Regions from separate parts of the Archangium violaceum genome, predicted to be linked through region 1. Evidence: riboswitches for the same ligand, from Rfam matches in the RefSeq annotation. Region 1 holds a riboswitch; each other region holds the start of a gene.

What was found. Region 1 has a riboswitch for cobalamin ahead of JRI60_RS14885 (energy-coupling factor ABC transporter permease). Riboswitches for the same ligand answer to the same signal wherever they lie in the genome.
Region 2: another riboswitch for cobalamin. It lies ahead of JRI60_RS40955 (ribonucleoside-diphosphate reductase subunit alpha); the one in region 1 lies ahead of JRI60_RS14885 (energy-coupling factor ABC transporter permease).
Region 3: another riboswitch for cobalamin. It lies ahead of JRI60_RS06695 (hypothetical protein); the one in region 1 lies ahead of JRI60_RS14885 (energy-coupling factor ABC transporter permease).
Region 4: another riboswitch for cobalamin. It lies ahead of JRI60_RS06650 (TonB-dependent receptor plug domain-containing protein); the one in region 1 lies ahead of JRI60_RS14885 (energy-coupling factor ABC transporter permease).

What each region holds. Positions count from the first base shown of each region.
Region 1 is NZ_CP069396.1:3,572,685-3,579,766, reverse strand. Features, by position in the region: gene JRI60_RS14900 (DUF2267 domain-containing protein) at 25-636, opposite strand; gene JRI60_RS14895 (hypothetical protein) at 756-1,091, opposite strand; gene JRI60_RS14890 (chondroitinase-B domain-containing protein) at 1,295-3,148, shown strand; cobalamin riboswitch at 3,205-3,412, shown strand; gene JRI60_RS14885 (energy-coupling factor ABC transporter permease) at 3,442-4,257, shown strand; gene JRI60_RS14880 (hypothetical protein) at 4,254-4,472, shown strand; gene JRI60_RS14875 (CbiQ family ECF transporter T component) at 4,469-5,104, shown strand; gene JRI60_RS14870 (energy-coupling factor ABC transporter ATP-binding protein) at 5,101-5,958, shown strand; gene JRI60_RS14865 (CbiX/SirB N-terminal domain-containing protein) at 5,955-7,082, shown strand, end outside.
Region 2 is NZ_CP069396.1:10,293,258-10,300,339, reverse strand. Features, by position in the region: gene JRI60_RS40955 (ribonucleoside-diphosphate reductase subunit alpha) at 1-1,666, opposite strand, end outside; cobalamin riboswitch at 1,830-2,035, opposite strand; gene JRI60_RS40950 (serine/threonine-protein kinase) at 2,078-3,013, opposite strand; gene JRI60_RS40945 (hypothetical protein) at 3,209-3,970, shown strand; gene recA (recombinase RecA) at 4,079-5,173, shown strand; gene JRI60_RS54755 (hypothetical protein) at 5,364-5,489, shown strand; gene JRI60_RS40935 (ABC transporter ATP-binding protein) at 5,505-7,082, shown strand, end outside.
Region 3 is NZ_CP069396.1:1,547,871-1,554,952, reverse strand. Features, by position in the region: gene JRI60_RS54385 (serine/threonine protein kinase) at 1-413, opposite strand, end outside; gene JRI60_RS06710 (FHA domain-containing protein) at 610-2,295, opposite strand; gene JRI60_RS06705 (ubiquinol-cytochrome c reductase iron-sulfur subunit) at 2,362-2,862, opposite strand; gene JRI60_RS06700 (cell surface protein) at 2,868-3,548, opposite strand; gene JRI60_RS06695 (hypothetical protein) at 3,551-4,885, opposite strand; cobalamin riboswitch at 5,029-5,224, opposite strand; tRNA gene JRI60_RS06690 (tRNA-Leu) at 5,255-5,329, opposite strand; tRNA gene JRI60_RS06685 (tRNA-Leu) at 5,346-5,420, opposite strand; tRNA gene JRI60_RS06680 (tRNA-Gly) at 5,445-5,516, opposite strand; tRNA gene JRI60_RS06675 (tRNA-Glu) at 5,609-5,681, opposite strand; gene JRI60_RS06670 (hypothetical protein) at 5,778-5,930, opposite strand; gene JRI60_RS06665 (FecCD family ABC transporter permease) at 5,994-7,082, opposite strand, start outside.
Region 4 is NZ_CP069396.1:1,539,290-1,546,371, forward strand. Features, by position in the region: gene JRI60_RS06625 (porin) at 1-331, opposite strand, end outside; gene JRI60_RS06630 (serine/threonine-protein kinase) at 574-2,208, shown strand; gene JRI60_RS06635 (ComEA family DNA-binding protein) at 2,274-2,654, opposite strand; gene JRI60_RS06640 (hypothetical protein) at 2,651-2,905, opposite strand; gene JRI60_RS06645 (FHA domain-containing protein) at 3,128-3,709, shown strand; cobalamin riboswitch at 3,716-3,950, shown strand; gene JRI60_RS06650 (TonB-dependent receptor plug domain-containing protein) at 4,002-5,984, shown strand; gene JRI60_RS06655 (MXAN_6577-like cysteine-rich protein) at 5,981-7,082, shown strand, end outside.

The DNA of each region.
Region 1 (7,082 bases):
GGCACCCGGGGCTCGCGGGGGTTGTCAGGAATGATTCGGGCCCGGGTGTCCGGCCGCGAGCGTCTCCTGCTCCCGCTCCTGGGTGAGCCCGCTGGAACTGGAGAGCTTCGTGTCCTCGTGCGGGTTGTCCTCCCGAGCCACGGAGTGCGTGTGCGCCGTGTCGGCATGGAACTCGGACACGGGGTGCTGGCTCCCCGGCCGGCCCTCGGCGAGTGTGCGGCGGCCAGGGTCGAGGTGGACGTACTCGAAGGGCTCGCCAGGCTCACGAGGAGTGAAGAGGGCGCTCATCGGCTCGGGCAGTGCCTCACGGAGCTGGTGCAGCGTCCCGGGAGACAGGGTCTCCGCGAGGAACTGACAGACGACGCCGGTGTACTCCATGGCGAGTCCGAGTCGCACCTCGAGCCGGCTCGCGACGCGCGCATGGAGTTCCGCGAGGTTGAAGACCTGATGGGGGGTTACGCCGCGCAAGCCCGCGGCTAGCGGCTCCGGGAGATCCTCCGCCAGGGACTGGACGACGGGCCAGGCCAGGCGCTCACCGATGACCTCGAGTACCGCGCGAACGGTCCGCTCCGCCGCTTCCAGGCCAGGGAGCCCGGCGTGTTCGGCAACATGGGACAAGAGTTCGTCGTGCGTCATGAGCGTCCTCCTCGCGAGCATCTCCCCAGGAAGATGGAGACGTGGAGGGGACGAGGGCCAGTGCCACACGGGCCGCCGAGCCCTTGCTTCGGCTCGGCAGCCCCCGTGCACCGGACCGGCTACGGACAGATGGAGTAGCAGGACCCCGCACCGCGAGCGGCACACTCCCTGGAGCTGGAGCACGAGGAACAGTCGTAGGAGCAGTAACCCAACAGGCCCACCGGCTCCTCGGAGAAGAGCGGCACGGGAGCATCGGCGGCGATGCCGTTCTTCGCCCGCGACATGAGGAGCTTCTCCTTGTCGGCCTTGCAGGCACTGTGGTCGGAGCTCGGCTGCGATACGGCCGGCGCCACGGGGGACTGCTCCACCTGAGCATTCGTGGCCAGCGGCACCGCCACCGCGACGGTCAGCGCCAGCACCAGTCCCGAAACGAGCTTCAGCCTCTCCAGGTTCATGCGGAACTCCTTACAAGGGGGGGGGAACCTGAATGATGCATCAACCCAGAGCCGGAGTGCAAACCGCTCATACTCCCAGGAAGATTAAATTCCTGCCGCAACCATGGAAATCATGAGAATAAGGGATAGCCGCCCGACACGGTGAAGCACAGTGGTTCATCACCAGCAAGCACGGAACCCCGAAGAGGGTGAGAGGAATGCGAATGGCACATCGGAAGCTTGTGATTGGCTCGAGCCTGCTCCTGACACTGGCTCCTTCCCTGGGATTCGCGGCGGATGAGAAGTTCTCCATCCCGGGAACCTCCGTCACCGCGAGCTCGGATGACGGCAACCTCCCGGCCTATACCGTCGACGGGGATTTGACCACCCGCTGGTCGGCGGAGGGTGATGGGCAGTGGATCCGGTTCGACCTGGGCGCCAACAAGAAGGTGGCCTATGTGAAGATCGCCTTCCTGAACGGCGCATCCCGGACGTTCACCTTCGACATCCAGACCTCCACGGATGGCACCACGTTCTCCACGGTGCGCTCGAACGTGACGAGCAGCCTGACGGGTAGCCTTCAGACCTTCGACTTCACGGATGTGGCGTCCGCGCGCTACGTGAGGCTCGTGGGGTATGGCAATACCTCCAATGCCTGGAACAGCTACCTCGAAGTGGAGATCCACGGCAGCGCCGCGGAGGCGCCGGGCAACGTCGTGAACGTTGCCACCGCCGCCCAGCTCATCACGGCCCTCGCCAACGCGACCGCGGGCACGACCATCGTCCTGGCGAACGGCACCTACACGAAGAGCGGTGCCTTCAGCATCCAGAACAAGAATGGGACCGCCTCCAATCCCATCACACTCAAGGCCGCGAACCGGGGCCAGGCCATCATCTCCGGCGACGCCTCCATCAGCGTGTCCGGCTCCTCCTACGTCGTCATCGAGGGCCTGAAGTTCACCAACACCGGCGCGAGCGCCATCGTGCTCGACGGCTCCAACAACGTCCGGGTCACCCGGAACACCTTCGACCTGACCGAGAACGGTACCGAGGTGAAGTGGTTGATGCTCAAGGGGAGCGGAAGCCATCACAACCGGATCGACCACAACGACTTCGGAGGAAAGAGCGACCCGGGTCCGGTCATCGCCATGGATGGCAACTATTCCACCCAGATGACCCAGTATGATGTGATTGAGTACAACTATTTCCACGACATCGGACCGCGCCTCGCCAACGGGCTGGAGACCCTCCGCATGGGCCTGTCCGCCGTGTCGATGCTCGATGCCTACGCCACCGTGCAGTACAACCTGTTCGAGCGCTGCGACGGGGACCCGGAGTTCATCTCGATCAAGAGCGGCCACAACACGATCCGTTACAACACGGTCCTCAACTCGCAGGGACAGCTCACCGCGCGCCACGGCAACTACAACAGCATCTACGGCAACTTCATCCTGGGTGACGGTACCAAGACCGGCGTGGGAGGCATCCGCATCTACGGAACCGACCACAAGGTCTACAACAACTACCTGGAGAAGCTGACCGACGATGCGCTCCTCATCGACGGGGGCGACTTCGACGGTGGGCCGAACTCCAGCAGCTACACCAGCACGGATCTGAGCAAGCACTGGAAGGTCTACCGGGCCGAGGTCGTGAACAACACGGTCGTCAACAGCACCACGGGGCTCGTCATCGGGAAGAAATACACGTACGCGCCGGTGGACTCGAAGGTCGCCAACAATCTCATCCGGAACACGACGGGCACGCTCTACAACGAGACCAAGACGAGCAACACGCTCTTCCAGGGCAACATCGGGTACGGCGCCACCCTGAACAACAGGTCGCGGACGAGCAGTGAGCTCCGCAACGTGAATCCGTCACTGACCACGAGCAACGGCCTGCAGAAGCTGTCCTCCACGAGCCCCGCCATCAACACGGCCGTGGGCACGTACGCCTATGTCGCGGAAGACGTGGATGGGCAGATCCGCTCCACCAACGATGTCGGCGCGGATGAGTACTCCACCGCCGCCATCGCCAACGCGCCGCTGTCTTTGGCGGACGTTGGCCCGAACGCACCGTGAGGAATGTGCGCATTCCGTTGACAGCGTCCCATCACCTCCGGTACTTGGCGCGCGACAACTGAATTCCAGCCATGGGTGCCCGCCAGCACGGGCATAACAGGGAAGCCGGTGTGAATCCGGCGCGGTCCCGCCACTGTAAGTGGGGAGCTGCCTCCGACGTAACCACTCGACGCCTTCGCGTCGGGGAAGGTGGAGGCGGCGCTGAACGCCGTCAGGCGTTCTGAATCCACGAGCCAGGAGACCTACCCAGGCCTTGCAACCCCACCTCTCCGTGGACTGAGAGCGAGGTTTCCATGCCGGGTATCTCCGGGCGTGGGTGTGGTGCCGCCCTGCGGCATCGCGTCCAGGCCCTCGTACAGACAGCGTCCGTCTCCCTCCGTCAGGAGACGTGGCCGCTCGCGGCGCTCCTCCTGCTGCTCCCCCATCCGGCGCACGCCATGCACCTGGCGGAAGGTCTCCTTCCGTTCGGCTGGGCCGCGGGGTGGACCGTCTCCGTCCTGCCCCTGCTCGCGCTCGGTGTCATGCGGCTGCGGCAGCGCGTGGCCCAGAGCCCGCTCTACTCGCCCTTCGTGGCGATGCTCGCCGCCGCCGTCTTCGTCATCTCCTGCATGCCGGTGCCCGTCCCCATCACTGGCACCTGCTCGCACCCGTGCGGCACGGGGCTCGCGGCCGTGCTCATCGGCCCGGTGATGACGGTGCTGGTGACGTTCGTCGCGCTGCTGCTGCAGGCGCTCTTCCTCGCCCATGGCGGGCTCACCACCCTGGGCGCCGACATCTGGTCCATGGGCGTGGTGGGCGGCTTCGTCGGCTACGGCGTCTTCCACGGGCTGCGCGCGGTGCGAGCCCCCCTCGGCGTGGCGGCCTTCGCCGCCGGCATGCTGTCCGACTGGGCCACCTACGCCATGACGTCCTTCGAGCTGGCCTCGGCGCTGCACGGGTCCCAGCCACTGGGCAGCACGCTGGGAACACTGCTGCTGGCCTTCCTCCCCACCCAGCTTCCCCTGGGCATCCTCGAGGGGGCCCTCACCGCCGGCGCCATCGTCTTCATCTCCCGCCGCCGGCCCGCGCTCCTGCACTTCCACGCCCTCCCCGCCCCCGCCACGCCATGACGCCACTTCTCGCCTCCACCGAGAGCTGGCCGGGCGTCGACGAGCACGTCGTGCTCCCGTTCGCCGAGGCCGCGGGACGCACTCCCCAGCCGCCCCTCATCCCACTGGAAGGGGATGTGCTCCTCTTCGCCTTCCTCTGCGCCGGACTCGTGGGGGGCTTCTTCCTCGGCTATCTCTACCGCGCGCTGTTCGTCGAGACGGGAGGACAGACGTGAGCCGCACCTCCCCCTTGCGCGAGTGGGTGGTCGGGCTCGATGCGCGCCTCAAGCTGGCGAGCGCTCTGCTCGCCCTGCTGGTGACGCTCGCCGGGCCCGCGCCTCACACCGCCTCGGGGGTCGCTGCGTTGGCCCTCATCGCGTCCCTCGCGGTGGGCGAGCCGGTCAGGGTGTTGGTGCGCCGCCTCGGGGTGGCCGTCTTCAGTGGTCTGGCGGTCTGGGTCCTGCACTGGCTGCTGCGACCCGAGGCAACCGGGGCCTGGGCACCCGCCCTGGTCCTGGGAACACGGGTGGCCGCGGGTGCCACCGTGTTCGGGCTCCTCACCGCGCTCACCCCGCCCTGGGCCCTGGTGGGCGCACTGCGCGCGTGGCGGGTGCCGGCCCCGCTCGCCGATGTGCTCGCGCTCGCCGTGCGCTACGCCACCGTCCTCGAGCGTTCGGCCCAGAGCGCGCGAGAGGCCCAGGTGCTCCGCCTCGGCTACCGGGACGTGCGCCGGAGTCTGCACTCACTCGGGGCGCTCGGCGGACTCACCCTGGTGCGCGCCTTCGACCAGGCCCATGCCACCGCCGAGGCCATGGCCGCCCGTGGCTGCCGGGGCGCCATCGTCCCCCCTCCTGGAGAGCATCCATGAAGGCGGCGCTCACGCTCGAGGCGCTCTCGGTGGGAAACCCCGGCGGCCCCGCCATCCTCTCCGCCCTCTCGTTCGAGGTGCGGCCGGGAGAGGTGGTGGCGCTGCTCGGCGCCAATGGGTGTGGCAAGACGACGCTGCTGCGAAGCATCGCGGGACTGGTGCCGGCGCTCTCCGGAGGGGTGCGGTTGCTCGGCCAGGCGGCACCGCGCGGGGCGGTGGCGCGGGCCGAAGCGGGGCTGGCGCTCGCCTTCCAGAATCCGGATGACCAGCTGTTCGGCGCGACGGTCGGGGAGGACGTGGCCACCGGTCCGCTGCACCAGGGCCTCGCCCCGGGCGAGGTGCGGGCGCGGGTGGACGAGGCGCTCGCGGCCACTGGACTGACACACCTGGCGGGCCGCTCCATCGAGGCGCTCAGCTTCGGGGAGAAGAAGCGGGCCTGCCTCGCGGGCGTGCTGGCGATGCATCCGGCGGTGCTGCTCCTCGACGAGCCCACCGCCGGGTTGGATCCGGTGGGTGAGCGCGAGACGGCGGGCCTGCTGCGGCGCCTGGCCCGCGAGCGCGAAGTGGCCCTGCTCGTGTCCACCCATGCCACCGACGAGGTGCCCTTCTTCGCCGACCGGGTGGCCATCCTCGGCGAGGGGCGGCTGCTCGCCTTCGGGTCCCCCGCCGACGTCTTCCGGGACGCGGCGCTGCTGGCGCGGGCACGTCTGCGCGCACCGGCCGTCGCCGAGCTCTGGGCCCATCTCGCCCCCTTCCTTCCCGGACTGGGAGCAGCCCCGCCCCTCACGGTCGCCGAGGCCGCCAGCCGTCTGCTCCCCCTCCTCGTCCCCTCCCACCAGGAAGTGCACCCGTGAGCTCCCTTCGTAACGAGCACGGCATCCTCTTCATCGGACACGGTAGCCGCGATCCGCAGGCCATCGCCGAGGTGCACCGCTTCGTGGACGCCTACCGCGAGGCCCACCCGGAGCGGCGCGTGGGCCTGGGCTTCGTGGAGCTCACCGCGCCAGCGCTCCCCGAGGCACTGGACGCCCTCGCCTCCGAGGTGAAGGAGGTGCTCGTCGTTCCGCTCTTCCTCTTCACCGCGAAGCACGTGAAGAACGACATTCCGCTGGCACTCGCCACGGCGCGAGAGAAGCACCCGGGCGTGCGTTTCCTCGCGGTGAAGGCCTTCGGCGTGCATCCGGATCTCGCCCAGCTGGCCTTCGAGCGCACCGGGGCCCGCACCGGCCCCCTCTCGCCCCAGGAGGCCGCGCGCACGGTGGTGGTGATGCTGGGGCGCGGCTCGTCGGACCCGGACGCGAATGGCGATTTCTACAAGCTGACCCGCCTCTACGCGGAGGGACGGGGCTTCGCCCAGGTACAGCCGGCCTTCGTCGGCATCGCGAAGCCCTCGCTGGAGGAGGCGCTGGAGTGGGTGGCCCGGGCACGGCCGGAGCGCATCCTGGTGATGCCCTACCTGCTGTTCACGGGGGTGCTGCTGCAGAAGATCCACGCCCAGGTGGCGCTCTTCGCCGAGCGCTACCCGTGGCTGCGCGCCGAGGTGGCACCGCACCTGGCCGACGGCGGCATGGCACCGCTCGTCCAGCACGTGGACCGGCGCATCGAGGAGGCACTCGCGGGCGGCGTGCCGCTGCCGTGCGACGGGTGCCAGTACCGCGTTCCGCTCGCGGGCCTGCAGAAGAACGTGGGAGGCCTCAAGGCGCTGCTCTGGAGCATCCGCCACCGCGAGACACACACCCAGGCCGCGCCCCACCCGCACGCCCACCGCGCGCTGGAGAAGCACGTGCTGGTCTGCGGCAACGCCGACTGCGCCGATCGCGGCAGCGTGGCGCTGATCGAGGCCCTGCGCCGCAAGCTCAAGGAGACGGGCACGGGGCGCACGGTGCGCATCACCCGGACCGCCTGCATGGGGCGCTGCGGCGAGGGACCCACCGTGGCCGTCTATCCGGATGGCATCTGGTACCGCGGGGTGACGGAG
Region 2 (7,082 bases), 6.5 Mb from region 1:
GCGCCTCGGGGCTGTCGAAGGGCAGGCGCATCTGGAAGAACACGTCCTGCAGGCCCATCAGGCCGAGCCCCACCGGGCGCCAGCGCTGGTTCGAGCCCTTCGCCGAGTCGATGGGGTAGTAGTTGAGGTCGATCACCCGATCCAACTGGCGCACCGCGGAGCGCACCGTCCTCGCGAGCTTGTCCCAGTCGAAGGCCACGCCACCGGCGTCGTTCGCCAGCGTGTGCCGCGCGAGGTTGATGGAGCCGAGGTTGCAGACGGCGGTCTCGTCCCGTGAGGTCACCTCGAGAATCTCCGTGCAGAGGTTCGAGAGGTGGACGACGCGGCCCGGCAGCGCCGTCTGGTTGCAGGCCCGGTTCGACTTGTCCTTGAACGTCATCCAGCCGTTCCCGGTCTGCGCGAGCGTCCGCATCATGCGCCCGTAGAGCTCGCGGGCCTTCACCGTCTTGTGCGCGAGTCCCTGCGCCTCGGCCTTCTCATAGGCGCGCTCGAACGCCTCGCCGTACAGGTCCGTGAGGTGCGGCACCGCCTTCGGGTCGAAGAGGGACCAGTTCCCATCAGCCTCGACGCGCTTCATGAAGAGGTCGGGGATCCAGTTGGCGAGGTTCAGGTTGTGCGTGCGCCGGGCCTCGTCGCCGGTGTTGTCGCGCAGCTCGAGGAACTCCTCCAGGTCCGCGTGCCAGGTCTCCAGGTACACGCAGCAGGCGCCCTTGCGCTTCCCGCCCTGGTTCACCGCGGCCACCGACGCATCCAGCGTCTTCAGCCACGGCACGATGCCGTTGCTGTGCCCGTTGGTGCTCTCGATGAGCGAGCCGCGCGAGCGGATCCGGTGGTACGCCAGCCCGATGCCCCCCGAGAACTTCGAGAGCATCGCCACGTCCATGTAGCGCTGGTAGATGCTCGCCAGCTCGTCCTCGGGCGAGTCCAGCAGGAAGCAGGACGAGAGCTGCTCGTGGCGCGTGCCGGAGTTGAAGAGGGTGGGGGAGCTCGGCACGTACTCCAGCATCGAGAAGAGCCGGTAGAGCTCGAGCACGTCGGCGATGGTGTCCCCGAGCGCCACCGCGATGCGCATGAAGAAGTGCTGGGGCGTCTCGAGCACCTCGCGCGTCTGGGGGTGCTTGAGCAGGTAGCGGTCGTAGACCGTGCGCAGCCCGAAGTACTCGAAGAGGCGGTTGCGCGAGGGGTCGATCGCGTCGTTCAGCTTGCGGCTGTTCGCCGAGACGAGCCCGGCCACGCGCTCGTTCACCAGCCCGAGCCGGTGGCCCGCGGCGATGGACTGCGAGAAGGAGTGGATCTCCTGCCCGGAGACCTCCTTGTCGATGTACGTCGCGAGCAGCCGCGCCGCGAGCTTCGCGTACTCGGGCTCCTCCAGCGTCAGCGAGGCGGCGGTCTGGATGGAGAGCTGATCCAACTCCTTCGTCGAGGCGCCGTCGTAGAGGCCAGCGATCGTCTTCGTCGCCATGCGGATGGCGTCCACCTGGCGCAGCCCGTCGCAACACCGGCTGATCGCTCGGACGATCTTGTTCAGGTCCGCGACCTCGAGCGTTCCATTGCGCTTGCGCACCCGCATGGTGGTGGGGGGCGTGGGGGTCGTCTCGGAGGTGAGATGGGCGGGCAGGGGCGGCGCGCCCTGCTCGCGTCCCGGGATGTGGCTTCCGTTCAGCATGCTGCTCCTCGCGCACTGTCTGGGCCGCGAGCTGCGTTCGCGACCACGTGAACCCGAAGACACGAGGAGAAGAGACAGGCCGGGACCGCCACGGAATGAACCCGCGGCGCTCGGACCTCCCGCCTCCCCACGAGGCTTCCAGGTCGAGCTGCCGCTGGATTTCTCCCAGAGGCAGGTGCTGGCAGGTCTTCGGGCTCGCGAGCACTCGGCTGACGCCGGTTCCTAATACCGTCCGCTTCCCAGCCTCCCGGCCAGTGCGTGTGGGCGGATTCGTTCTCGCTTACCGCTGCGGGGGCAGCTCCGGATTCACACCGGATTCCCTTTCAAGCCCAGGCACTTGCCCGGGCACCAGCGACGCGCGCCAACCTATGGGCGGGTTCGGACGCTGTCAAAAGGATCTGCTCCGTCCGACTACGGGCGGCCCTTCTCCCGCTCCCAGAGTGCGAGAGAGAGGGCCTGTTGCATCGCGCTCTGTACCTCGCGCGCGCTGAAGGGTTGTCCGGTGTCCAACGCCCAGGTGAAGAGTGCTCCAGCGAACTCTCCCGCCGTGCGGTAGCGCTGATTCACGTCCGGTGCCAGCGCCTTGCGGATCACCGCCGCGAGCCTCCGGTCCAACGTGTCCGGCAGGTTCAGCTTCGCCGCCTGGATGGCCGCCATCACCACGTCCGGGTCGTCGCTGCCGCGCTCGAAGGGGTGGGCACCCAGCACCAGCTCGTGCAGGACGATGCCCAGCGAGAAGAGATCCGACGCCTGCGTCACCGTGTCCCCGCGCGTCTGCTCCGGCGACAGGTAGTGCAGCTTGCCCGCCGTCACCCCGTCCTCCGGCCCCAGGTCCAGCCCGCGCGCCTTGGCCACGCCGAAGTCACCGAGCTTCACCTCGCACTGCCCGGAGAAGAAGATGTTGGAGGGGTTCACGTCCCCGTGGACGAGCTCCAGCGGCCGGCCACTGCGCGTGCGCGCCTGGTGGAAGTACGCCAGCGCCCTCAGCGCCTCGATGCACACGTGGACGCCCATCGCCACCGGGATGTCGCGCCCCTGCTGGTGGTGCACCCGGAGCAGCCCTTCCAGGTCTCCACCGACCAGGAACTCCATGGCGATGAAGTAGCGCCCGAAGGCCTCGCCAATCTCCAGCCGGCTCACCAGGTTCGGGTGCTCCAGCAGGCCCATCAGGTCCGCCTCGTCGGCGAAGGCCTCCGCGCTGACGTCCTTGCGCATCAGCTTCAGCGCCACCTTGAAGGGGCTGCCCTTCTCGTCCCGCGCCTCCGCGAGGAACACCTCCGCCATGCCTCCCGAGCCCAGCCGCGAGCGGAGCACGTAGCGCCCGAAGCGACGCGAGGGGATTTCCACGGTCTTGGTGGAAGGTGGTGGGGGAGGGGGGATGGCCGGCAAGGTATCGTCACTCTAACGCTTCCCTGGAGGGTGGGGGGAGCTGTCCTCCAGGAGGCGGGACGGGGCCCGCTCGCGTCCGCTGCCGGAAGCTCCCGGGAGCGGCCTGGCGGGAAGCTTTGAAGGCGGGCGGAGCCGGCCGTTACAGTCCCGACCGTGTCCAGCACCACCCATACCCGCCCCCCCGGCTCCGGACCCCGCGAGGACCAGCCAGGATCGGAGGTGCCATCCCTGGCCCCCTGGGAGGCGCCGGACAGCGCTCCCGCACCTCTACCCCCGCGAGAGGCGATGCGGGCGGTGCCGCCCCTCGTCGAGCAGGCCCGGGCGGCCTCTGGCACCGAGCGCGCGGCCCTGGCGGGGCACCTCAACCGGGAATTGGAGGCGCTGGGGTCGGAGGGGGGCTCGCGCGAGGTGGCGGACCTGCTCCTTCATCTCCTGGAGAGCGGCCAGCTGGAGGGGTTGGAGGAGGCGGAGGGCCGGACGTGCCGGGGCGTGGCGGTCGAGACCCTGGTGGGGCTCGGCTACCCCTACGCGCTGGAGGTACGCCCCGAGGACCTGGAGTACCTGCGGAACCAGTCCCGGCCCACCCGGAAGGGGCTCCTGACGAAGGGGGCGCTGGCGGCGGGGGTGCTGGGGACGGGGTTCGTCGGCGAGTGGGTGTTCCTTCCCCCGGAGCTGACGGAGGGGAAGAGCGCCCTGGGGCTGCCCCTCTTCTTCCTCATGGGGCTGGCGCTGATGGGGCTGGTGACGGCACTGTGGGGTGATGAACGCTCGGACACCCGGCGGGCGGGCCTGCTGGGGCTGCTCGTCCTGTCGGTCGTTCAGCTATACCTGGGCAGTCTCGGTGGTTACTACGGGACCCTCAGCGGGGTGGGCGGACTGTTGGCCTGGCTGCTCCTCTTGCTGCCTCGGCGCTGAACGCCGTGGGTCATGTCAGAGGGATGGACTAGGGTCTTCACATCGCGTACTAAACGCGAGTTCAGGTGGGCCGGGGTGGCTCGCCGCATACGCAAGGAGCAAGACGAAATGGCCGTGAATCCAGAGAAGGAGAAGGCGATCGAACTGGCGATGTCCGCTGTGGAGCGCCAGTTCGGTAAGGGGTCGATCATGCGGCTCGGCAACGAGGAGCCGCTGGTTCGGGATGTTCAGGCCATTTCGACGGGAAGCATCTCGCTCGACATCGCGCTGGGCGTCGGCGGCGTGCCCCGGGGTCGTATCGTGGAGATCTACGGGCCGGAGTCCTCCGGTAAGACGACCCTCTGCCTCCACATCGTGGCCGAGGCGCAGAAGCGCGGCGGCGTGGCCGGCTACATCGACGCCGAGCACGCGCTGGACATCGGCTACGCGCGCAAGCTGGGCGTGCGCACCGATGACCTGCTGCTGAGCCAGCCGGACACGGGCGAGCAGGCCCTCGAAATCGCCGAGATGCTGGTGCGCTCGGGCGCCATCGACGTGCTGGTGGTGGACTCGGTGGCGGCCCTGGTGCCGAAGGCCGAGCTCGAGGGCGAGATGGGCGATGCGCACATGGGCGTGCAGGCCCGCCTGATGAGCCAGGCGCTGCGCAAGCTCACCGGTACCATCAGCAAGAGCCAGACGTGCGTCATCTTCATCAACCAGATCCGCATGAAGATCGGCGTGATGTTCGGCAACCCCGAGACGACGACGGGCGGTAACGCGCTGAAGTTCTACGCGTCGCAGCGCCTGGACATCCGCCGCGTGGGCGCCATCAAGAATGGCGAGAACGTGGTGGGCAGCCGTACCCGCGTGAAGGTGGTGAAGAACAAGGTGGCGCCTCCGTTCAAGGAGGTCGAGTTCGACATCATGTACGGCTCGGGCATCTCGAAGGAGGGAGACCTCATCGACCTGGCGTCGAACGACGGGATCATCGAGAAGAGCGGCAGCTGGTTCTCCTTCAAGGGAGAGCGCATCGGCCAGGGCCGTGAGAACGCGAAGGACTACCTGCGCGACCACGCGGAGGTGTCCAAGGACGTGGAGCGGCAGGTGCTGGAGAAGTACGGCATCGGCAAGCCGGCGGTCGCGGCGGTCGCGGCTCCCGCCGAGGGCGAGGTGCCCGCCGAGGGTCACACCGAGAAGCGCCAGCGCGTGAAGGCCGTGAAGTAGTCCGAGCCTTCAGTGCCTGAAGTACCCAGGGGCCGTCTCCCGCGAGGGGGACGGCCCCTTACTATTGTGTCCTCCCGGCACGCCTGCTCCCCGAGCAGGCATGGTGCAGGAGCGGTGGGACTCGCTTAGGATGCCGACCGCCGCGTCCTGGCTGGCACGAGGGAGTCACGTGATGGAGGAGGAGATCTCAGTGGTCGGCCTGACGGAGGACATGTGGATCCACTCCGTCCTCATCGCGAAGTTGCGCGAGACCGCTCGGGAATCGCTTCGCCTCATCGCCCAGTACTCCTCCGGCCGGTATCAGCCCGCCGCCTGACAGCCATCGCCCCCCATGTCCAAGGTCTCTTCCCCTGTCCTCCTGCGCCGCATCCTGAGCCTGACCCGCTCGGAGAGGCGCGCCCTGTCCGTGGGCATCTTCTTCCTGCTGCTTGGCAGTGGCATGACCCTGGTCTTTCCGCAGGCCCTGCGCTTCATCATCGATGAGGCACTCGGATCGCGGAACCAGGCCCTCATCGACCGGGCCGCTCTCGGGATGATCGCCGTCTTCGCGTTGCAGTCCAGCTCCGAGGCACTGCGTTTCTACTTCTTCGTCAGCGCCGGCGAGCGCATCGTGACGCGGCTGCGGCATGACCTGTTCTCCAGCCTCGTGTCCCAGGAGGTGGCCTTCTTCGACGAGCACAAGACAGGGGAGATCACCAGCCGGCTGACCGCGGACACCCAGGTGCTGCAGAACGCGGTGAGCGGCAACATCGCCACGGCGCTGCGCAGCGGGGCCCAGGCGGTGGGGGGGCTCGCGCTGCTCCTCTACACCTCGCCCCTGCTCACCCTGCTGATGCTGGCCATCGTGCCCCCCGTGGTCGTCGCGACCGTGCTCTTCGGCCGCCGCATCCGGCAGACCTCCCGCAAGGTGCAGGCCGCGCTGGCCGAGGCCAACGGTGTCGCGGACGAGGTCTTCTCCGGCATCCGCACCGTGCGCGCCTTCGCCGCCGAGCGCCATGAGGTGGGGCGCTACCAACACAGCCTGGAGCACGCCGTCGAGCTGTCCAACGAGCGCTCCCGCCTGTCCACCGCCTATGTCGCCAGCACCTCCTTCGCGGGCCTCGCCGCCGCGTCCGTGGTGCTGTGGTACGGCAGCCGGTTGATGCTGCGCGGCGAGTTCTCCATGGGCAGCCTTACTTCGTTCCTCGTCTACTCCGTGATGGTTGCTACGGCCCTGAGTGGGTTGACGGACATCTGGGCGGACCTCATGCGCGCCTCGGGCTCCGCCGAGCGCGTGTTCGAGATGCTCGATCGTCAGCCCTCCATGCCCTCGACCGGCGGCGAGCGCATCCGCGAGCTCCGCGGCCTGGTCGAGTTCCAGGCCGTGCGCTTCGCCTACCCCTCTCGCCCGGATGTGCCCGTGCTCCAGGAGATTGATCTGGTGCTCCAGCCGGGTGAGGTGGTGGCTCTCGTCGGGCCCTCGGGCGGAGGCAAGTCCACCCTCGCCGCGCTGCTGGCGCGCATGTACGACCCGCAGGGCGGGCGTGTATTGGTCGACGGCAAGGAACTGCGTACGTTGGATCCCGAGTGGTTGCGCCAGCAGATCGGTTCGGTGGCGCAGGAGCCGATGCTCTTCTCCGGCCCCATCGCGGACAACATCCGCTACGGCCGCGCCGACGCCACGGATTCCGAGGTAGAGGCCGCCGCTCGCGCCGCCAACGCGCATGAGTTCATCTCCCGCTTCCCCGAGGGCTACCGCACCCTGGTGGGCGAGCGCGGCGTGCAGCTGTCCGGTGGGCAGAAGCAGCGCATCGCCATCGCTCGCGCGGTGCTCAAGAACCCGCGCCTGCTGGTGCTGGACGAGGCCACCAGTGCGCTCGACGCGGAGAGCGAGCACCTGGTGCAGGAGGCCCTGGAGCGGTTGATGAAG
Region 3 (7,082 bases), 2.0 Mb from region 1:
TAGGAGATGAGGATGTTCTGCGGCGAGATGTCCCGGTGCACGAGGTTCAGCTCGCCCTCGTCATCGCCCTTCTTGCGGTGCGCGTACGCGAGCGCGTCCAGCACCCGGCCCATCACGAACAGCACGAAGGTGAGGGGCAGCGGCTTCTGCCTGTCGCGCGCCCTCGCCGCCACCTTGCGCAGGTCCTTGCCGTCCACGTACTCGAGGGCCATGTACGCTTCGCCCTCGTGCAGCCCCATGTCCAGCACCTGCGCGATGGAGCCGTGCGTCAGCTTCACCAGCGTGCGCGCCTCGCCCACGAAGCGCTCGACGAACTCGGGGTCCGCCGCCAGCTGCGGCAATATCTTCTTGATGACGCACAGCTTCTCGAAGCCCTGCACGCCCTCCAGCCGCGCCAGGAAGATCTCCCCCATGCCGCCCGTGGCCAGCTGGGACAGCAACGTGTAGCGGCCGAACGGGACCGGCCGGAACGGACGCAGTCGAGCGTTCGAAGACGTGGGGTTCATGCCGGACGCGGGGCGATCATGCTCGGGTGGGGGGTGGCCATGCTCGCATGGAGCCGGGTCCAAGTGCGAGTCTCAACCCGCCCTACACCCACCTACACACCCATCAACGCACACCGGGGTTGGTGAGCTGGGGGATTTCCTCGTCCACCACCTCGAAGGCGGCGACCTTGTCGCGAGGAGGGCGGATGAGGCGCTCGCCCAGGGGCATGACGTCGAAGCGGGCACCGATGACGGCCAGCGTCTTGCCGGTGATGAGCACCTGCCCGGGCATGGCGGTGCCGGCCAACCACGAGGCGACATGCACCCCCTCGCCGACGGCCGTGTACGAGGGACGGGAGTCGGGGCCCACCATGCCCACCATGGCGCGGCTGGTGCTGATGCCGATGCGCAGCTCGCACCGCTCGTCCATGGGGCGGCGGGCCATGTGGCGCTCCCAGTCGGCCCGCAGGGCGAGCGCGGCGCGCACGGCGCGCACGGCGTCATCGGGCCTGGCGTAGGGCGCGCCGAAGAGGGCACGCAGCGACTCACCGACGAAGGCCTCCACCGTGCCCTCGAAGCTGAAGACGAGGCCCCCCAGGCGCGAGTGGAAGTCGTTGAGCAGCACGGTGGCGCGCGCGGTGCCGACGCGGGGGCACAGCGCGCCGAAGCCGACGAGCTCCGCGTGGACGACGGTGAGGTTGCGCTCCTCCAGGCCGGGCAGCTTGCCGCCGGCGCGCTGGGCCTCGGACGCGCGTCGCTCGACCATCTCCGGGCCGTGGAAGCGCTCCAGGTGGTGGCGCAGGGTCTGGCCCGCCGAAGTGGAGGAGAACTTCTGCACGCCAGTGGCCACCAGGTGCGCCACGGCGGTGCAGGCATCGAGCATGACCTCCAGCTCGGTGTCGTTCCTGGCGGAGGTGTTGACGTAGAGGACGCCGGCGAAGGGCGCCTCCAGCCCGATGGGGATGCAGAGCACCCGGTCCACGCCGTAGAGGATGACGCTCTCGCGGCTGGCGAAGCGGCGGTCGTCGCGCACGTCGCCCACCAGGAGCGCGCGGCCCTGGCGCAGGGCCTCGTCGACGATGCCATCGGAGACGGGGACCTCGCCCTTGGCGAGCGCGCCGCGGTGGCGCACGGCGGCGGGCACCAGCACGCCGGTGGGGTGACGCAGCAGCACCACGGCGGTGGTGGCGCCGATGCGCTCGAGCACCCGGTCCATGGTGGTCTCGAGGAAGGCCGTCAGGTTGGAGGCGGTGGCGAGCGCCTCGGCGGTGTGGAAGAGGAGGACGAGCGTCTCGTAGGCGCCGCGCGGGCCGGTGGGCGGAGCCGGCGCGATGGGCGCCGCGGTGGCGGGCGTGCCGTCATCCAGGGGGCCGGAGAAGTTGTCGAGCGCCCGCAGCAGCTCCACGCTCTTGACGTTCTTGGCGAGGATGACGGAGGGCCCCACGTCATCGCCATGACCGAAGCGGCGCACGCCCCCGGCGCCCAGATCCACCATCTCCGTGGCGGCGTTCTCCACCTTGTCGGGCTGGCGGACGGAGAGGGTGTTCTCCCCCAGGGAGATGGTGTCGCCGGGTTGCAGATCGATGCTGCCCTGGAGGGGCGAGCCGTTGACGCGACTGCCGTTGCGGCTGCCGAGGTCCTCGATGGACAGGGAATCGCCTTCCACCACGAGGCGGGCGTGCCGGCGCGAGACGAGATCGCCCCCCAGAACGATGTCGTTCTCATCCGCGCGGCCGAGGTGCGTGATGCCCTCTGGCAACTCGTAGGCGGTGTCGAAGTACCCCGGACCGTTGATGATGATCTGCCACATCGCGGCGGGGAGATTACACGACCCGGCCCACCTCCGCGTCCCTTGACACGCGAGTCAAAACTGACATCACCGAGGCCGGTGGAGCCACACCGACTCCCCCACCCGCACCGCCTTGAAGGACTGGAGCGGGCGGGTGGCGGGACCGCGCAGCACCCGGCCGTCCTCGCCGAAGCGCGAGCCGTGGCACGGGCACTCCAGGAGGGACTCACCGGGAACGTAGGTGACATGGCAGTCACCGTGCGTGCAGATGTGCCAGACGGCGGCGAAGCAGCCCGACGCGGTGTGCAGCACCAGCGCGTCGAGCAGGGCGTCGGGGCGGCGCACCACCGCCGAGCCACCCCGCGCGCGCAGCTCGGGGTGGTCGGAGAGCTTCACCTCCACCCAGCCGTCCTCGGGGCGGCCGGGCGAGACACCGCAGACCTGCTCATCGGAGAGCACGGTGGCCTCGCGCCACTCGGGGCCGCAGCCGGCGCAGAGGGCGGCGAGAGCACAGGTGCCCTGGAGCAGCGAGCCGAGCACGGCCCGCCGCTCCACCCGCGACTCCGAGTCCGGAGGAGGGCGGGACATGCGCGTCACCTCCACTCGCAGATGGGCGAGCCGTTCACCACCGCGACCGCGTCCAGGTCGAACCCGCCCGCGGAGGAGCCATAGGAGTTGGACCCGCTGTCACGGATGCGGATGAAGCGGGCCCGGGCCACGCCGAGGGCAGACAGGTCGAAGCCATCACCGCCCGCCATGGCCGGGTCGGTGGGGCTGATGCCATTCTCCGGTGAAGAGCTCACCGGCTTCACGCCCGCGCAGCCGGGATAGCCACCGGCCCTGTTCGTGGGGTCGCAGGGGAAGTCGCGCCACGTCTGGCCGTCCTCGCTCACCGAGACCACGCCCGTCTCCGCGAAGTACCCGAAGGGGTTCTCGAAGACGAGCAGGTCCACACCGGGCCCATCCACCACGCCGATGTCGGTGAGCTCGAGGACGATCTCCCCGCTCCTACCGAGGGAGAGCACGTGCAGCGAGCCCATGCCGGAGCCCGTCCCGTGGGGAGGCCCGAGCACGATGTCCGGGTAGCCGTCCTGACCGAAACCAGCCTCCTCCCCGGGAGAGAAGGACACGACCTTGTCCGCGAACGGGTCGTTGTCGCTCTGGCACACCAGGACCTGGGGGGGCTCCTCCTCGGAGGGACCCCCGCAGCCCACGGCGAGCAGGGACATGACGAGCCAGGCGCTCCAGCGAGCCACGGTGCCGTGCGTCCTCATGGCTATTGCTTCTGCTGGAGGCGGACGAGCCGGCGGCCGTTCTTGTCCTTCACGCCGACGAGCAGGTCCGGGCCCATGGGCGCCATCGACACCACGTTGGTGCAGGTGTTGCTGGTGGTGAGCACGGGCGTGAGGTCGCCCGCGGTGACGGCTTCGGGGTTGATGCCGCCTGGCGTCAGCTCGATGCGCGAGACGTCGCGAGTGGCCGTGAAGGTACCGCGATGCAGCGCCACGCCACTGCCGAACCCCGCGACCGACTGGAGGTCGTTGCCCGAGTAGATTTCAGGCGCGTTGGTGGTGGAGAGGGCAAGGGTCGACCTGCTCGAGACCGCCGGCGTGTACAGCGCGGGGGACACCGCATGCACGTGGTTGATGTAGGGGGCCCAGGGGTCGCTGGAGGAGCTGTCGGGGACGCTGTAGCCGAACACGGCGACCTTGTCGCTCGTCACCGCCGAGTAGCCGCTGGCGGCGAGTACGTTCGTGGTCGGGAAGGTCGCCAGCTTCGAGCCCTGGAAGGGCTTGGACGCCACATTCAGGGCGTAGACGGCGAGACCGCCCTGGGACGCGCCGTCGATTCCCAGCCCATTGATGAAGAAGGCGCCGGACACGGCGGCGGCGGAGAAATTGCCGGGCGCGGAGATGTAGACGGAGTCCTTCGGGGTGGCGGTGTCATAGACGAGCACATTGCCGGGACTGCCCTCGGCGCCCCGGGTGTACCCGGTCAGCAGCCGGGTGCCATCATTGGTGAGGAACCCGCTCGGGTACGTGCTGTTGCCGCGATCCGCATCGGGAACGACGGCGTAGAGGGCCGCCGACCCCAGGGTGACGTTCGGCCAGGTGCCGAGCGCGTAGATGCTGTCATCGGCGACACTGGTGTTGTCGGTATTGCGCAGGCCATACAACGTGTACTCGCTACCGCTCTGGATGACCGTCACCGCGCCGATTCCCTCGGGAACCGTGGCGGACTCGGCGGCGGCGAAGCCGGTCTGGAGCTGCAGCGTGCCGAGCTTCGGATCATGCGGCAGATCCGCGCACGCGACGCCCGCGTCCGTCCCGGCATCCGAGCCCGTCCCGGCGTCCGTACCCGCATCCGAGCCCGTCCCGGCATCCGAACCCGTCCCGGCATCCGAGCCCGTCTCGTTGGGGATGTCCTGCGTCACGCAGCGGTTGTCCACGCAGGCGAACTGCTTGCCCTCGCCGACGTTGCCCTTCCGGGCGCAGTCGAACCGATCCACGCACTCCGGCTCGCAGCCGGTGACCAGCAGCCCCAGCGCCGCGGCGCTCAGAGCCACCGAGAAGCGACCGAACCACCGCGAACCCTTCATTGCCGTCTTCATGCGCGTCCTGCTCCTCGCCCCCGCGGGCGCAATGCCTGCGAGGGGAAGCGGGGGCGGGATGCGAGGGGGGACACGGCCCGAACGAGGACGCACCCGCCACGCACCCGCTGCCTCCCCTCGGAGGCCTCGGTGATGTCCGTGCCGGGTGGCACGGGTCCTCGGCAGGTTTTCGGACTCACGGGCGCCCTACTGACCGTCGCTTCCCAGCCCTCGACAGAGGACCAGTGCTTTCCTGACGGCGTTCGTTCCCGTTCACCGCTGCGGGGCAGTCCCGGACTCGCACCGGGTTCCCTCGAGCCTCCACCCCAGGGTGGAGGAACCGAAGACGGGGCGCGGGATATGGCGGACGGCTTCTGTTGTCAATGGGAGTACCGCGGGCGGGATTCGAACCCGCAACCTCTGCGTTCTGAGCGCAGCACCTCTACCAGGTTGGGCTACCGCGGCATGTATTCACTGCGAGTGCCGAAGGCGGGATTCGAACCCGCAACCACCAGACTCTCGATCTGGGGCCTCTACCAAGTTGGGCTACTCCGGCAACGGAGACTGCTGGACTGCGAAGAGCGGTCGGCGGGAGTCGAACCCGCGTTCACCTGAGTGGCGCTCAGGGGCCTCACCTCTCGGCCACGGCCGCATTGCGAGCGCTTCCGCAGGGAATCGAACCCTGTTCACACGGTAGACGGCCGTGCTGCGATCCAATCGCATCCGGAAGCTTCTGACTGCGAGTACCCCGTACGGGAGTCGAACCCGTCTTTCCGCATTGAGAGCGCGGTGTCCTTCGCCGATAGACGAACGGGGCGGGAGCTCGGGAGCCGGAAAAGGAAGAGGCCGGGTCCCGTTTGCTGGGAGCCCGGCCTCTGAGCACCGTGCCGCGTCGTGTGACGAGGCTCGGAGCTCAGGTTCCAGGCGGTAGGCCGCGAAGGGACTCGAGGCCAACCAGAAGGTCCAGAGCGGTATCCAGACCGGTGCGCGAGAGCGCGTCGATGCCAGTGTCAGCGTCGTTGAGGTGCTCGGGGTTCATCGGGCTCTGCTTCGTCACCGTGGTCATGGTCACCGCTCCTTTCATCGAGAAAAGACGCGGCGGAAATCCGTTCCTGACAGCGCCCGCGCTTCACCCCGCCGACAGCCGCCCGCTCCGGTACAGCAGCGCCAGGAACAGCGGCCCTCCGAGGAGCGCCGTCACCACGCCCACGGGGGGCTCGGAGCCGAACAGCGGGATGGCCAGCCGCGTCAGCAGGTCGGCGAGCAGGAGGAACGCCGCCCCGCCGAGCGCGGAGAGCGGCACGAGCAACCGCTGGTCCGGCCCGAAGGCGAGCCGGAGCAGGTGGGGCACGATGAGCCCCACGAAGCCGATGAGCCCCGAGAGCACCACGGCGTCCGCCACGCTGGCGCTCGCCGCGAGCAGCAACCACCGCCGCGTCCAGACCACGGACACGCCGAGCGAGGCCGCGTCCTCGTCACCCAGCGTGAGCAGGTTGAGCCGCCCCGAGAGCGCCAGCATCACGCCGATGGCCACGGCCTGGAGGAGCGCGGACAGAAGGAGCGTCCCCGTGCGCTCGTAACCGAGCGTCCCCGCGAGCCAGTAGAGGATCTCCCCGAGCCGGTTCGGATCGGAGAGCGTCTTCACGAGCGTGATGACGGCGGAGGCGAAGGCGTTGAAGACGATACCGGTGAGGAGCACGGCATAGGGCGCGCGGCCACCGTGGCCCCGGCTGGCCGCGAGCACGAAGAGCATGGCCGCCACGGCCCCCACGAAGGCGAACAGGGCCGGCGCGGAGAGGCGCTCGAACCCGGCTCCGAGGCCCATGGCCACCTCCCCCACGGTGGCGAACCCGAGGGCCAGGGCGAGGGTGGCTCCGAGCGCCGCGCCACCGGACACACCGAGGACGAACGGGTCCGCCAGCGGGTTGCGCAACACGCCCTGCAACGTGACACCGGAGGCGGCGAGCCCCGCGCCCACGAGGGCCGCCAGCAGCGCACGCGGCAGGCGGACCGACCAGAAGATGACGGCACTGGAGGAGCTGGGATCGCCGAATGCGTCGGAGAGGGAGATGGGCTGATCGCCGAAGCGCACGGCCAGGAGGAACACCGCGAGCAACAGGACGAGGAACGCCCCACCGAGCCCGAGCGCTCGTGCCAGGGTGAAGCTCTTCCTCCCTCTCCCTCTGGGAGAGGGGCGGGGGTGAGGGTCTACCGTCCC
Region 4 (7,082 bases), 2.0 Mb from region 1:
TCTTGACGTTGATCTCGTTGGTGTCGCTGTTGCCGACGTGGAGGAACGTCTCCCGGAGCTGGATTCGCGCCCGGAGGCCCAGGGAGTAGCGGTCGTCGGGCGACCGCACCAGGATTCCACGCCCGGGCTCCGCGGTGATGATGGGCGGCGAGTTGGCTGGTGCCGCTGGGGCCGGCGCCGGCGCCGGAGCGGTGCCCTGCGTGGCGGCGGGCTCGTTCCCGGTTCGTGAAGGCTCGCTGCCCTGGGCCCGGGCGGCGGTGCCGAGCCCGAGCCAAAGCGTGAGGAGGATGTGGAAGACACCCAGGGAATGCTTCGAGATGTTTGAGGACATGGAGGAATTCGCGCGGCTGCCACTGTGACGACATTCATTCCCAACCGCTCCGGCGCGCTTCGCGCCTGGGCGGTGACTCATCGATGGAATGAGGATGGGCGACAACAGCGGCGGCGGACCTTCAGCATGGATTTGTCCAATATAACGGATGCCCCAGGGGAAACAAGCACTGGAACGTCCGCTATAGCGGAGGATGAGGGCTCGTCGATGGGGGGCGAGGGAGTTGGATAGAGTGGCCCGCCATGGAAGCCGCTCCTCCCCGAGTGTCGCACTCCTCCCGGCTGCTGCAGGAGTACCTGAACCAGGACGTCGTCCCGCGTGAGATGGCCATTGCCCGTTTCCTGCGCGGGATGATGGTGCTCGGTTGCGTGGCCTCGTTGCTGCTCATCGGAGTGATCGGCCCGGGCCTGTCGTTGACCCTCGCGGGGCTGACGGGCGGGCTGGGCATCTACTACTCCGTGATGCTGCGCGCGTTGCGGCAGGGCGGGTTCCACCCGGCGATGCAGTGGGTGGACAGTGCCGTCACCGTCTCCATTCCGGCGGTGGCGTGCGCCATCGACGCCTACTTCCACGATGCCGTGTACGCGCTCACCACGCCGCCGGCGTTGGCCTGGGGTGCGCTCATCGTGGTGTGCGCGCTCCGGGCGGGAAAGAAGCTGGCGTACGGGGCGGCGGCACTCGCGGCGGTGGAGTACATGGCGCTGTACCTCTTCGTGCTCCAGCCCCGGCTGCCGCCCGATGCCCTCAACACGCTGTCGTTCCCGATGGTGCTGCTGCGCTGCGTGTTCCTCTTCGCCTACGGGCCGCTGACGGCGACGCTGGCCGGCCTCATCGTGAGCAAGGCCGAGGACGCGCTGCGCGCCATCCGTGAGAAGGACGTGATGGGCAAGTACTTCCTCCACGAGCGGCTGGGCGCGGGCGGCATGGCCGAGGTGTTCCGCGCCACCTACAGCCCGGAGGGCGGCTTCGAGAAGCAGGTGGCCGTCAAGCGCATCCTGCCGGCCTACGCGGACAACGAGGAGTTCCTCGCCATGTTCCGGCGCGAGGCCGCGCTGGGCTCGCTGCTCATCCACCCCAACATCGTGCAGGTGCTCGACCTGGGGCGGCACCAGGGCACGGTCTTCCTGGCCATGGAGTACGTGGACGGCATGCCGCTGAACTCGTTGCTGCGGCGCCTTCCCGCCCGCCGGCTGCCTGCGTCGGCGGTGGCCTATATCGGCGCGGAGGTCGCCTCCGCGCTGGCGCACATGCACGGCCGGACGGGCCCCAAGGGCGAGCCGCTGGGGCTGGTGCATCGCGACCTCAACCCTCCCAACATCCTGCTGTCGCGGATTGGCGAGGTGAAGGTGTCGGACTTCGGCATCGCGCGCGCGGCGAACCAGATGGCCCTCACCCAGGCGCAGACGGTGCGCGGCAAGGCGGGCTACATGGCGCCGGAGCAGGCCTACGGCAAGCCCCTGGATGGCCGGGCGGACCTCTTCGCGCTGGGCCTCACCCTGCACGAGGCCCTCACCGGGCAGCGCGCCCTGCAGGGCGACAGCGAGGCGGAGCTGATGATCGCCGCCACCCAGCAGGAGCTGCTTCCGCCTTCCTCCTTCGTGGCCGGCATCTCGCCCGCGCTGGATGCCATCATCATGGGCCTGCTCCAGCATGATCGGGAGCAGCGCACGCCCTCGGGCGAGGTGCTGCAACAGCAGCTCATGGCGCTCACCGGCTCCGAGGCGCCCTACCCCCAGGGGAGGCAGCAGCTCATCAATGCCTTGCGCCTGGTCATCACCCAGGTCTCGGTGCCCGTCCAGCCCCTCCAGCTCACGCCCGACATGGCCCTCACGGAGAGCGTCGAGGCGGCGACGCGGGCCCGCGCCGCGGGCGGGTGAGGGCCCTACCCGGGGCGAGGGAGGCAGGGTGCCCGTGACCCGGGACACCCTCCCAACCCACGCGCTCAGCGCTTCGCCGTCGCATCTCCGGTGGCGCGCACCTCGTCCTCCTCCACGGGCACCTTCTCCACCTTCAGCGAGGAAGGACCCTCCAGCGTCAGGTACGGCTTGAGCTTCAGGAATTGCTTCTTGCCGAAGCCCTTCACCCGGACCAGCTCCTCGATGCGCTTGAAGGCCCGCTTCTGCCGCCAGGCGATGATGCGCTGAGCGGCCTTCGGCCCCACGCCCGGCAGCAGGTCCAACTGCGCCACCGTCGCCTCGTTCAGGTTCACCACGCCCGTGTACTGGATGCGCAGCTTCGTCCCCGACGCCTCGGAGACCCCGGGCATCCACAGCACCAGCCCCAGCACCACCGCCACCATCCTCGCCACCCCGCGTCCGCTCACGAGTGGCCTCCCACCGGCAGCGAGTCCAGCCCGCCCTCCATCCCGTAGCGCCCGCCGCCGCCCGCCTGCGCCGTGTCCCGCTTCTCCGCCGCCTCGCGCACGTGCAGCTTCCCGTCCAGCGGCAGCACATCCAGCAGCACGTTGAGCGAGCCGTCCTTGTTCACGAAGGCGCTCCCCGCCCGCACCCAGATGCTCCCGCCCTTGCCCTCGCGGATGGAGAACACCGCCAACCGCTTCCCCGCCGTCAGCATCGACCACACTCCTTCACCTCCGCGCCTCCATTGACGCGGTCGCCACCCCAAGAGCAGCCGCCGTGCCAGGGGCATCTCCCTCGGAGCTCGCGCTCCCGGGCCGTACACCCGTGCTCCAATCGTCCAGCGCATGGGACGGACACACCCGGTGGGGACTGGCCGCGATCTCCCTTCGTGCACACCCTGCGGCTCGCTTCCCCCCATGTGCTGGAGGGTATTCCCGTGGATCTGAAGTTCTCCGCGCTCGCCTCTCAGTTTCTCGATGACCCTCAGGCCGTGAGGCGTGCGGTGTGCTGGCCGGTGCTGGTGTGGGAGGCTCCTCCCATGGGGGTGCGTCCCCTCTTCACCCGGAGCACCCTGTCGGTCCCGAGCCTGTCGGCGCGGCGGCCCACCGTCGCCGAGCCGCTCGTGCTCGAGGTGCGCAAGCGTTCACGGGGCATCACTTCTCCCCATTCGCCCCACGACCTGGGCATCCACCTGGGGCGTACGCCCGACAACGACATCATCGTGGAGGACCCCACGGTCTCGCGCGCCCACGCCACCTTCCACGAGGAGAAGCACACGGGGGTCTGGTGCGTCACCGACAGTGGGAGCCACAACGGCACCTGGCACGATGGCACCCTGCTCATCCCCGGCCGGGCCACGCCCCTGTTCGAGCGCGCCTCGCTGCGCTTCGGGGACGTGATGGCCACCTTCCTCCACTTCGCCGCCTTCAATCAGTTCATCCTCGACTGGTTGGCCCGCCACGCCCGAGCCTCCCGGGCCACCACCCTCACCGAGGGTGGCTTGACGCGCGGGGGTTGAGCCCCTAGGAAGGGCCTGCCCTTGGGTGCCCATGTCGGGCCTTCAAGAGGGAAGCCGGTGAGAGTCCGGCGCGGTCCCGCCACTGTGATCGGGCGGCCCTGACGTCAGGGCAGGGGTCCTCGGCAGTCGCCACTCCGGCTCGTGGGCCGGCGGAAGGCGGAGGAGCCCTTCTGGCAGGCGCGGCGTGCGCCTCGGCCGGAGTCCCGGGAGTCAGGAGACCTGCCCGGGGGTGTGGGCGCGATGCGTCCGCGATGGCCTTCTCTCTTCGACGGAGAGAGTGGAAGGCGGATGCATGCGGCGGTCGTACCTCGCCGGGCGGTGGCTCTGCCTGGCGCTCAGCACGAGTGGAGTCGCGCTCGCCCAGGAGGCCGAGGAGCCCCTGCTCGTTCCCGCCGTGGAGGTGGAGGAGGCGCCCGTCGCCCCCGGTTCTCCCGAGGAGGCCTCGCGCAGGGACCCGAGCGGCGCCCTCACCGTCATCCGCGTGGACGAGTTCGGCGGCGCGGCCCGGGACACCGCGGCGATGCTGTCCACCGCCCCCGGCGTCACGGTGCAGGACGTGGGCGGGTACGGGCAGAGCAAGAGCCTCGTGGTGCGGGGCGCGTCCTCCAATGGGACGCTCGTGCTGCTCGACGGCATTCCCCTCAATGGCGCGGGTGGCATCGCGGACCTGTCGCGCGTGCCCGCCGCCCTGGCCGAGCGCTTCGAGGTGCTGCGGGGGGGTGCTGGAGCGCGCTACGGCTCGGGAGGGCTGGGCGGCGCCATCAACGTCATCACCCGCCGTCCCGGGGCGACTCCGCGCGTGGCGGGAGAGCTCTCCTACGGGAGCTGGGACACGGCCACGGGGTGGCTGTCCGCCACGGGGCCGCTCGCGGGCGGCGAGGCCTTGCTGCTCGTCCATGGAGGCACCTCCAGCGGGCGTTTTCCGTATTCCTTCGACCCGAGCCCCACGCTGCCCGGAGACGCGCTCATCGAGCGCCAGCGCACCAACAACGACGCACGGGGCGCCGGAGGCCTGCTGCGGTTGCGCAGGGAGCTCGGCCGGGGTTTCTTGGCGGACCTGCTGGGCGAGCTGTCCTTCGACGAGCGGGGCCTCGCCGGCACCGCGCAGAACCCGAGCGAGGACGCGCGGCAGTCCGGAGGGCGTGGCTCGGCCAACCTGCGGCTCGCGGGCACGCTGCCGGGCGGTGTGCGGACGAACGCGCGCGCGTACTTCCGGCGGGACCGGCTGGCGCTGTCCGGTGGTCCGTGGGGACAGCGGGACGCACAGGTGCAGTTGCTCGGTGGGATGGAGGTCGAGGGGCAGGTGCTGCTGGGCGGATGGCATTCGCTGTCCGCGCTGGTGGGCGTGGGCGGGGAGTCCGTGTCCGCCGCGGAGACCAACGCCGCCTCCGGTGGCGAGCCGACGTGGCTGCGCGCCAGCGTGATGGCGATGGATGAGATGCTGCTGTGGGATGGGCTGCTCACCGTCGCGCCATCGCTGCGCGTGGAGCGGGCGGGCCCGTACACGCTGCTGTCCCCGAAGGTGGGCGTCACCGTGGCGTTGCCCGCGGGCCTCGAGGTGCGCGCCAACGCGGGCCGCTCGCACCGCGCGCCCTCCTTCCTGGAGCTGTACGTGCGCCAGGGCACGCTGCTGCCCAACCCGGACCTGCGCCCCGAGAGCGCGCTGTACGCGGACGCGGCCGTGGTGCACCGCTCGGAGGTGTCCTTCGCCTCGGTGGGGGGCTTCGCCAGCCTCTATGAGGACCTCATCTCCTACGAGGCCTACCCTCCCGGCGCGGCGAAGCCGTACAACTTCGCCAACGCCCGCGTGGTGGGGCTCGAGGCCGAGGGCGAGTGGAGGCCCCATCCGCTCCTCTCCGGAGCCTTCAGCTATACGCTCACCGTCTCGAGCGACCTGCAGCGGGATGGGCGTTTCTACCTGCGCGAGCTGCCCTACCGGCCTCGACACAAGCTGGCCGCGCGAGTCCTGGGCGGCCCCCGGTGGCTCACGGGTCGGGTGGAGGTGGTGGCGCAGTCGGCCCATTTCCTCACCCGGGATGGCGCGATGTCCCTGCCCGGACGCACCTTCGTCCACGCGGGCCTGTCCAGTACCTTCGGCTCGCGCACGGAGCTCACGGTCTCCGGCGAGGTGCGGAATCTCTTCGACGTGCACGCCGAGGACTTCGTCGGGTATCCGCTCCCCGGCCGTGCTGTGTTCCTGTCGGTGGCGGGAGCCTTCGAGCCGGGTGTCCCCTCCGAGTCCTCTTCGGCTTCCAGGACGGAGGCTCCTCCATGACGTGGAAATACCCTCACCCCAGCCCTCTCCCAGAGGGAGAGGGGGCATACACGGTGTTGTGCCGGGTGACGTTGGTGATGGTGTTGTTGCTGCTGGCGGGGTGTCCCGACGAGGGCCCTCTGTGTGTCGAGGCGCAGACCCGCTGTGGTGAGGCCTGTGTCGACCTCTCCAGCTCCTCGTCTCACTGTGGGGCTTGTGGGGTTGTCTGCTCCGCCACGGAGGCCTGTGTCGAGGGCTCCTGCCGTTGTCGCTCGGGCGCCACGGTGTGCGGTGGCCAGTGTGTCGTCACCGCGTCGGACCCCTCCCATTGTGGTGGTTGCGCGGGCGAGGGCGGCACGGCGTGCGCTCCGGACCAGGTGTGCGAGCAGGGGCAGTGCAAGGCCGCCTGCACCCTGGAGTCCTCCGTCCGCTGCGATCGCTCGTGTGTGGACCCCGGCACGGATGCGTTCCACTGTGGCACCTGTGGCAACGTGTGCCCGGACGTCCAGAGCTGCCGCGGTGGGACGTGCACCTATGACCTCGTCGCCGCGTGCTTCAACACCGGACAGGTGGTGGGCCTCCAGGCGGGGCCGGACGTGAAGGGACCCGCGGTGGCGGTGGGCACCAGTCCCCAGTCCGTCGCGCGCATGCAGGACGTGCTGCTGGTGCTGGATGCCTCCATGCGGCTCCTCCAGGCCCGGCTCTCCGACTACGGCGAGCTGCCCGCCCGGAACACCACGGGGCTGGTGCCCAACCAGCTCCTCGTTCGCGACCCCTACGTCTTCGTCCTCAACTCCACCAGCAACACCCTGCAGGTGCTCCGGCGCGACGAGGAGCCCTCCAACGGCCCCGGCCCCCGCTTCGCCGATGGCATCACGCTCACCAACGTGGGCAGCGTGAACTTCGGCGCGAACACCAACCCGTACGGATTCACGCAGTCGGGCTCGGACGTGTACGTCACGCTGCTGGGCAATCTCCAGACGGACCCGTCCGCGGGCGGCAAGGTGGCCCGGGTCTCGATGGCGGATCCCACCGCGCCGGCCATCATGGACGTCTTCACGTTGCCTACGGGCGAGGCCCTGAAGCCCTTCCCGGGCCGTACCACCGTCCCCACGCCAG